2 regions of the Photobacterium damselae subsp. damselae genome follow, and region 2 is predicted to be linked to the other one. Evidence: predicted binding sites of a transcription regulator. Region 2 holds the regulator's gene; the other holds the start of a gene.
What was found. Region 2 encodes MetJ, which represses methionine synthesis genes. Its sites were predicted from a motif close to TTAGACNTNTANANGTCTAA; they were not measured.

Region 1 (4,211 bases), 270 kb from region 2:
GTTTCAATTATAATTTAGCGGTTTGACAGGCGTTGTGTACAAATGGGTTGTGATTACCTTGAATTTTTGCAATTTCACGGTCACGTTGGCATTCCCACGCTGTCACTGGATACATTTTATCCCAGGCTTCCATCAGGCGTCGTTGCTGTTTTGATAGGTTAAATTTGTATTTGTTGTTCATATATAGATAGGTACGAGCAATGGCTCCACGGGCTCGTGTTGGTGGATCGGCTCGACGACCTTTAAAGTCAATTTTCATTTCACATTGACCATAATAAGCGCCTTCATTGCCATTCCACGGCATAAATTGGAAATTAGAACGATCGCCGTTGACTTCACCAATAGCTGGGGTCAAGTTATGCAGATCCGACTCCATTTTTTTGAATGTTTTATCTTTGCCACACTCTTTGCGTCCGCCATTTTGCCAACACTGTAATTGGTGACCAAATTGCCATGCTGGAACAACATGCTCCCACTCAATTCGGTTTGCTCGTTTTTCCTGTTTACGGACTTGATAGCCACAACTTTCAAGGTCGGGCACCATTTTTTTACCCTGCCATTTAATATCACAGCCACAGTAAAACGTAATGGGATGCTCTTGGTATAGCTCAGAAGCGACACGCTTAGCGCTGGAGAAGTTAGCGGGTGCTTTGGCAAATGCTGTAAGCGGTAATAGTGCGCCGAGTACCAACAAGCGCAGGGATGGTCTCATATCCGGTCCTTTTACTTATTTAATGCGAGTGATATCACATCAAGATGTATTGTGAGTTAGCACAATTACACCATAAAAGAGGATAGATCGCGTTATAAATAAGTAAGTTTGCGATTTATTCTAGTGATTTCTATTGGCGGGCTTTGAGTGGTTGTTTGCAACTTCGGCAGTGATATACCGCTTGTTGGCGCTGAATTTTATTATGACGACGAATACTCAATTGATGCTCTTGGCACTGGCAATCGTAGAGATAGATTCGACCTTGAACTGAAGAAACATCAAAACTGTGGGTGGCTTGAGCGGGAATATTAAACACTTGAGTCATGATTAATTGCCACTCTCGACCATGGGGTTTTACTCGACCAAACAGTTTAAATACGATGAGGTGAGCAATCTCATGGGGGACAACATGATTAATAAAAGCGTCAGGATTTTCTTGTAATAGCACCGGATTAAACCGTACTTCCCAGCTCTGCAGTCGGGCACTACCGGCAATCTTACCGCGCTGGGTAAAGGTGACTTTAGGGACTGAAAAATGCTTTTGCAATCGAGTATTGGCGTGCTGAATACAATGAGTAACTTGGGCAATGATCTGTTGTTGTAGAGCTGACATACGATGAAGTGAAAAGGGGAGACACTTGATTAGAATAAATCAATTTAATGCAAAAAGGGAGCTCGCAAGCTCCCTTTTAAATTTGGGTCTTTAACGGCTGACTTAGCTTAATTTAGCGAAGTCACGCAGCGCTGCAACTTTATCTGTTTTTTCCCAAGGGAACTCTTCACGGCCAAAGTGACCGTATGCTGCAGTCTTCTTATAAATAGGCTGAAGAAGATTTAGCATCTCTTGTAGGCCGTATGGGCGTAGGTCAAAGTGCTGACGTACTGCTTCGATGATGATCTCTTGTGCTACTTTTTCAGTACCAAAAGTTTCTACCATGATAGATGTTGGATCTGCCACACCGATTGCGTAAGAAAGCTGGATTTCACAGCGATCTGCCATGCCTGCCGCAACGATATTTTTCGCAACATAACGAGCAGCATAAGCAGCACTACGGTCAACTTTTGATGGATCTTTACCAGAGAATGCACCGCCACCGTGACGAGCTGCACCGCCGTATGTATCAACGATGATCTTACGACCTGTTAGACCACAGTCACCCATTGGTCCACCGATAACGAAGCGACCTGTTGGGTTGATGAAATACTTAGTATCACGGCTTAACCATTCAGCAGGTAGGACTGGCTTAATGATCTCTTCCATTACCGCTTCACGAAGATCCGGTGTTGAGATTGAATCGCTATGCTGAGTAGAAAGCACTACTGCATCGATACCTACAATCTTACCGTTGTCGTATTGGAACGTTACCTGAGATTTAGCATCAGGACGAAGCCATGGTAGGGTACCATTCTTACGTACTTCTGCTTGACGCTGCATTAGTAGGTGAGAATAAGTAATAGGAGCTGGCATTAGCACATCAGTTTCGTTAGTTGCATAACCAAACATAATACCTTGGTCACCAGCACCTTGTTCTTTAGGATCTGTCTTATCAACACCTTGGTTAATATCTGGTGATTGCTTACCGATGGTGTTTAAGATAGCGCAAGAGTTTGCATCAAAGCCCATATCCGAATGAACATAACCAATTTCACGAACAGTTTCGCGAGTCAGTTCTTCAATATCAACCCAAGCAGAAGTAGTGATCTCACCACCAACCATCACCATACCGGTTTTTACGTAAGTCTCACACGCCACACGTGCTTTCGGGTCTTGTTCTAAAATTGCATCTAGTACCGCATCTGAGATTTGGTCTGCGATTTTATCAGGATGACCTTCTGATACTGATTCAGAAGTAAACAGGTGTTTAGCCATGAAAGATCTCACTTTTTTATTTCTTAAATAAGGTAACTAGGTAGCGTTTTACTGTGAACTCTTACTTAGCAGTAGTGACGTATGTATGGTTATACGTTTAGAGCTACCTCCGTCTAGACGTCTATAATACGCAGAATCGAGATAAAATCAACAACACAAACTGTGGGGAAAAGAGAAAGGAGTAGGAATAAGTGTCAGGTTTAGTTTCCAATAGATAAAAGCAAACGATTACTTAACTGTTTGGTTATTCGCGCTAATTTAATAAAAATGTTGCTAGTTGTCTGAAAATGTACCGATTTTTTACAGGAAATCGTTTGCAGTGGTGAAATGGGTTTGCGACAATATTGCACCGTTGATGAAGGGAAATAAGATCATTTTTCTTCTTTTATATAAGTCTAGGTATTTCTTGGAGCAGACATGACTTCTAGCAACGCGATTTCTCGTAAACAGTTGGCTAATGCAATCCGCGCATTGAGCATGGATGGGGTTCAACAGGCAAATTCTGGTCACCCTGGTGCGCCTATGGGTATGGCTGATATCGCTGAAGTTTTATGGCGTGGTCATATGAACCATAACCCGCAAAACCCAAATTGGGCTGATCGCGACCGTTTTATCCTATCAAACGGTCATGGTTCTATGCTTATCTACTCTCTGCTTCATTTAACAGGTTACGATCTAGCTATCGATGATCTGAAAAACTTCCGTCAACTGCATTCAAAAACGCCTGGTCACCCAGAATACGGTTATGCACCAGGTGTTGAAACAACAACAGGTCCTCTAGGCCAAGGTATTACTAATGCTGTAGGTATGGCATTAGCTGAAAAAGCATTGGCTGCACAATTTAACCGCGAAGGTCATGATATTGTTGACCACCACACATATGTGTTTATGGGCGACGGTTGTATGATGGAAGGCGTTTCTCATGAAGCGTGTTCTCTAGCAGGTACTCTAGGTCTTGGTAAATTGATCGCATTTTGGGATGACAACGGTATTTCTATCGATGGTCATGTTGAAGGTTGGTTCTCTGACGATACGCCAAAACGTTTTGAAGCATACGGCTGGCATGTTATCCCTGCTGTTGATGGTCATGATGCTGAAGCAATCAATGCTGCAATTGAAGCGGCAAAAGCAGAAACTACACGTCCAACACTGATTTGTACGAAAACCATCATCGGCTTTGGTTCACCAAATAAAGCAGGTTCTCACGACTGTCACGGTGCACCACTAGGCGCTGAAGAGATTAAAGCGGCTCGTGAATTCCTTGGCTGGGAACACGGCCCATTTGAAATTCCTGCTGATATTTATGCTCAGTGGGACGCAAAAGAAGCGGGTAGTGCAAAAGAAGTTGCTTGGGATGAAAAATTTGCGGCATATGCTGCACAATACCCAGAATTAGCGGCTGAGTTTAAGCGTCGTGTTAATGGCGAACTACCTGCAAACTGGGAAGAAGCAACCTCGGCAATCATCGCTGATCTGCAAGCAAACCCAGCGAATATTGCTTCTCGTAAAGCATCACAGAACGCACTAGAAGCATTTGGTAAATTACTGCCAGAATTTATGGGTGGTTCGGCTGACCTTGCACCATCAAACCTAACTATGTGGTCGGGCTCTAAAGCTTTAACCGCTGAT
Region 2 (4,211 bases):
CAGTAGAGCCAAAAAGATCATTAAAATGTATTTTCCACCGATTAAGCACATTCCTATTGTGGTGATAAGCGAATCGAGCATAAGCCACCTCTATATTATGGGTAAATTAGCAAACTAATCTGTTTTGGCCATAGTGTAGTTTCTCTAATAAAAATATATATCGATCTTAATCACTCTTTATTACTTCATTACCTTAGATTGATAATTTTATCTTTTAATCGATAGCTATATCTTATTTTTACTTATTATTACAAAAAATAACTTTTATAAATCCACAATTATCTATATTTATTAACCTTTATAAGTGCTATTTATTATCGCTGTTAAATTAAAAATTAATTTCGTAAAAAACGAATAATTAATTCAACTTAACCTACCTCTTATTAATTTAATTTTACATTAAGTTGCATCTCGATATTCATTTAAGATAATTAGTTTGATATTAATCATAGAAGTACGCTATTCCCGCTATATTACTGTGATGTCCCGCAAAGATGCTGTTTTTTGCGTTAACTTTAATAGCAACAAACAACTTTTATTTTTGCTGTTATATTTAACATTATTGCGAGGTGTTGAGTGAGGAAAGTTATTATCTACTCGTTGTTATTAATTGTTGGTTTATTTGGTTCTCAACTTCTGCCAAATATTTTTACTCATTATAATCAATTGCAATCATTAATTATGATATCAACGATGACCGCATTGTCTTATATTATGATTAATGTAGGGCGTGAATTTGAAATTGATAAAAATAATTTAAAACAATATCGTTGGGATTATATTGTTGCGATGACAACCGCCACATTCCCTTGGATTGCAGTAGTTGTTTATTTTATTTTTGTCTTATTTCCAGCAGAACTCTGGACTAATGCGGATGCATGGAAAGAGACACTCGTTATTGGACGCTTTGCCGCTCCTACATCAGCGGGTGTTTTATTTGCCATGTTAGCAGCGGCTGGGCTTGGTGCGACTTGGATGTTCAGTAAAGCTCGTATCTTAGCGATTTTTGATGATCTCGATACCGTCCTGCTTATGATTCCATTGTCTATTTTAATTGTAGGTTGGCAGCCAGCACTTGGGGTTACGTTATTTTTGATGTTTGCTTTGCTGATATTAGGTTATCGCTATTTACATCAATGGAGTATTCCATCATCTGCTCGTAGCATTTTATTTTATTCTGTCATTATCGCTGTCGTTTGTGAGCTGTTTTACTTACGCTCTGGGATACATTTCGAGGTACTTCTTCCTGCTTTTGTGTTGGGATGCTTGATGAAATCACAGCATGAATCCAAGCAAGATGAAAAAGTCTCTACTTGGGTTGCCGCAATATTTATGGTGCTGGTGGGTCTAAGCTTACCACCTCTGTTTAATGCTGTTAGCGAAACCGTTGCTACAACATCATTGTCAATGGCGATGCCTGCGATGGGGATGAAAGAAATTATCTATCATGTTTTAGTGATATCGGTGTTGGCTAATCTAGGCAAAATGTTCCCACTGTTTTGTTACCGCAAAGAGGCAACTTTGCGTGAGCGTCTAGCGTTATCCATTAGTATGTGGCCAAGAGGTGAAGTTGGCGCAGGTGTATTGATGATCAGTTTGGGTTACGGGTTTGGTGGGCCGATGATCACGATCAGTATGTTATCTCTGGCATTGAATTTAGTGATGACGGGCTTATTTATTATGGTTGTTCGTTATCTGATTGTAACTCCAACTAGCCAAAGTGAGGAGGAGCGTTATGAAGAGTCGAGAGCTTAAACTGTTAGCTGCGGTGATCAGTATCTTTTTATTGAGTCTATTGGTCGGTCGAGTCGCTTAGTGATAATAACAATATGCCGCGATTGTAAGTCAAAAACAGCGCCATTAAGTGGGCGCTGTTTTTTATTGAGCTAAGCGGTGAGCAGTGATGAGTTATTCATCTGGATTTTCGTAGCTGATCCCCATTTCATCCATCATAGCTTTGGCTTCTGATGGAATATCGTCTGGACGATCTTTACGAATGTCATCGTCAGTTGGCAGTGGTTGCCCAGTGTATGCATGAAGGAATGCTTCGCATAGCAATTCGCTGTTTGTTGCATGACGCAAATTATTTACCTGACGACGAGTACGTTCATCAGTAAGAATTTTGAGCACCTTTAATGGAATAGACACAGTGATCTTTTTTACTTGTTCGTTTTTCTTACCGTGTTCTGCGTATGGGCTAATATATTCGCCATTCCACTCTGCCATGTCTTACCTTCTTTTACTTAATCGACAATCTCAGTTAGCTATTGATGTGCGCTGTTATAATGAGGGCGCGATATTACGTCAACATTACCTATTTGTCTTGTCTAAAGAGTAATAACTGTGGTCTGTCGTCGATAACAAGAGCCAAATAGACCTAAATTTTAGCTGGACTTACTGCTATATGTAAAGGTGTTTAGCCGTCTGGAAGTATTGACGTCCTAAATGTTAGTGGTTAAGGTGGGAACAGGATGAATAAAAACTCAACAATAAAGGGCTAGGGATGGCAAGTATGAGTAATAAACGAAGTGCAACCATTGCAGTGCGTAGCGGTATTGATTGTGATAGCCAATACAATGCGGTCGTGCCGCCGATCTATCTTACCTCAACTTACAGCTTTAATGCATTAGGAGAAGTGCCTCAATACGACTATTCTCGCTCTGGTAATCCTACCCGTAATACTTTAGCTGAGGCATTAGCTCAGTTAGAGCAGGGAGCTGGCGCGGTAGTGACTAACTGTGGTACTGCAGCGATTAATTTGTTGGTGTCAGCACTACTTGGCCCAAATGATCTGGTTGTTGCCCCTCATGATTGCTACGGAGGTACATATCGCCTCCTAAATACGCGGGCACAAAAAGGGGATTTTAAGGTTCGCTTTATTAATCAAGGCGATCCTCAAGCGTTAACTGAAGCATTAAGTCTTAAGCCTAAACTGATTTGGGTCGAAACCCCCTCGAATCCGCTGCTTCGCGTGGTTGATATTACTAATATTTGCCAACAGGCTGAGGCGGTTGGGGCACAAGTTGCGGTTGATAATACATTTCTCTCTCCAATATTACAGTTACCACTGACACTCGGTGCTGATTTTGTCGTGCATTCAACAACCAAGTACATTAATGGTCACTCTGATGTTGTTGGTGGGGTCTTAATTAGTAAAGATTCACAGCAAGCAGAAGATATTGCATGGTGGGCAAACTGTATTGGTGCAACAGGGGCGGCCTTTGATGCTTATTTAACGTTGCGAGGTCTACGTACGCTTGCCCCTCGAATTCGTCTTCATGAAGAAAATGCCCAAGCCGTGATGGGTTTTTTACAACAGCATCCGCTAATCGGTACCCTTTACCATCCAAGTTTGCCCGAGCACCCTGGCCACGAAATCGCTAATAAGCAGCAATTGGGTTTTGGTTCTATGCTTAGCTTTGAATTTGCTGGAAGCTTTGAGCAGCTACAGTGTTTTGTTAAAGCCTTAACGTTATTTTCATTAGCAGAGTCTTTGGGCGGAACAGAAAGCTTGATTGCTCATCCTGCGAGTATGACTCATCGAGCAATGTCGGATGAAGCACAGCAAGAAGCTGGAATCACTTCTCAGTTATTGCGTTTATCGGTTGGATTAGAAGATAGTCGGGATCTGATTGCAGATTTAGAACAGGCGCTATCGGCAGCCCAGCGTATTTAAGTTTGTGGTTATTTGGGAATAAAGCAAAGCCGCCCATATTGAGCGGCTTTAGCAATCAGTCATTGTGGTAGCAAGATTAGTTAATTGCTACTGCACTTGAAGAACTGTCCATATCTTTAAGTTCAGCCAGTACTTCTTCAGCCCAGTAAATCCAAGCTTGACGATTATGGATACCACGACGTAGTGTTAAACGCTCAAGACGAGTTTGGCGATCAAGACTACGGTGATTTGGGAAATGTACTTTTTCCAACTCATGGTAATGGTTAATTAGAGCGCGAGATTCTTCAATCAGTGCTTCTAATTGTTGCTGCATTGGTTCTGAGTTATGAACTCCACAAACCAGCAGTTTTGCTGAGAATTCATCACGAGTTGTTGGGTTTTGTGCTGGCTCTTGGAACCAAGCAAACAATGCCTGACGACCCAAATCGGTAATGGAATATACTTTACGGTCTGGCTTACCCTCTTGAGGCTCAAGGCGACAAGTTACCAGATCATTAGTAGCCATTTTATTCAGTTCGCGATACACCTGCTGGTG

Region 1: metK (methionine adenosyltransferase) is a predicted target of MetJ. The motif match lies at 2,680-2,699, and genes of this name have one in related genera.

The regions. Positions count from the first base shown of each region.
Region 1 covers NZ_CP146970.1:2,794,530-2,798,740, reverse strand. Annotated here, with positions in the region: gene endA (deoxyribonuclease I) at 8-712, opposite strand; gene WAX86_RS12690 (SprT family zinc-dependent metalloprotease) at 843-1,325, opposite strand; gene metK (methionine adenosyltransferase) at 1,428-2,582, opposite strand; gene tkt (transketolase) at 3,000-4,211, shown strand, end outside.
Region 2 covers NZ_CP146970.1:3,066,030-3,070,240, reverse strand. Annotated here, with positions in the region: gene WAX86_RS14095 (sodium:proton antiporter) at 577-1,755, shown strand; gene metJ (met regulon transcriptional regulator MetJ) at 1,909-2,226, opposite strand; gene WAX86_RS14085 (O-succinylhomoserine (thiol)-lyase) at 2,513-3,676, shown strand; gene WAX86_RS14080 (PadR family transcriptional regulator) at 3,753-4,211, opposite strand, start outside.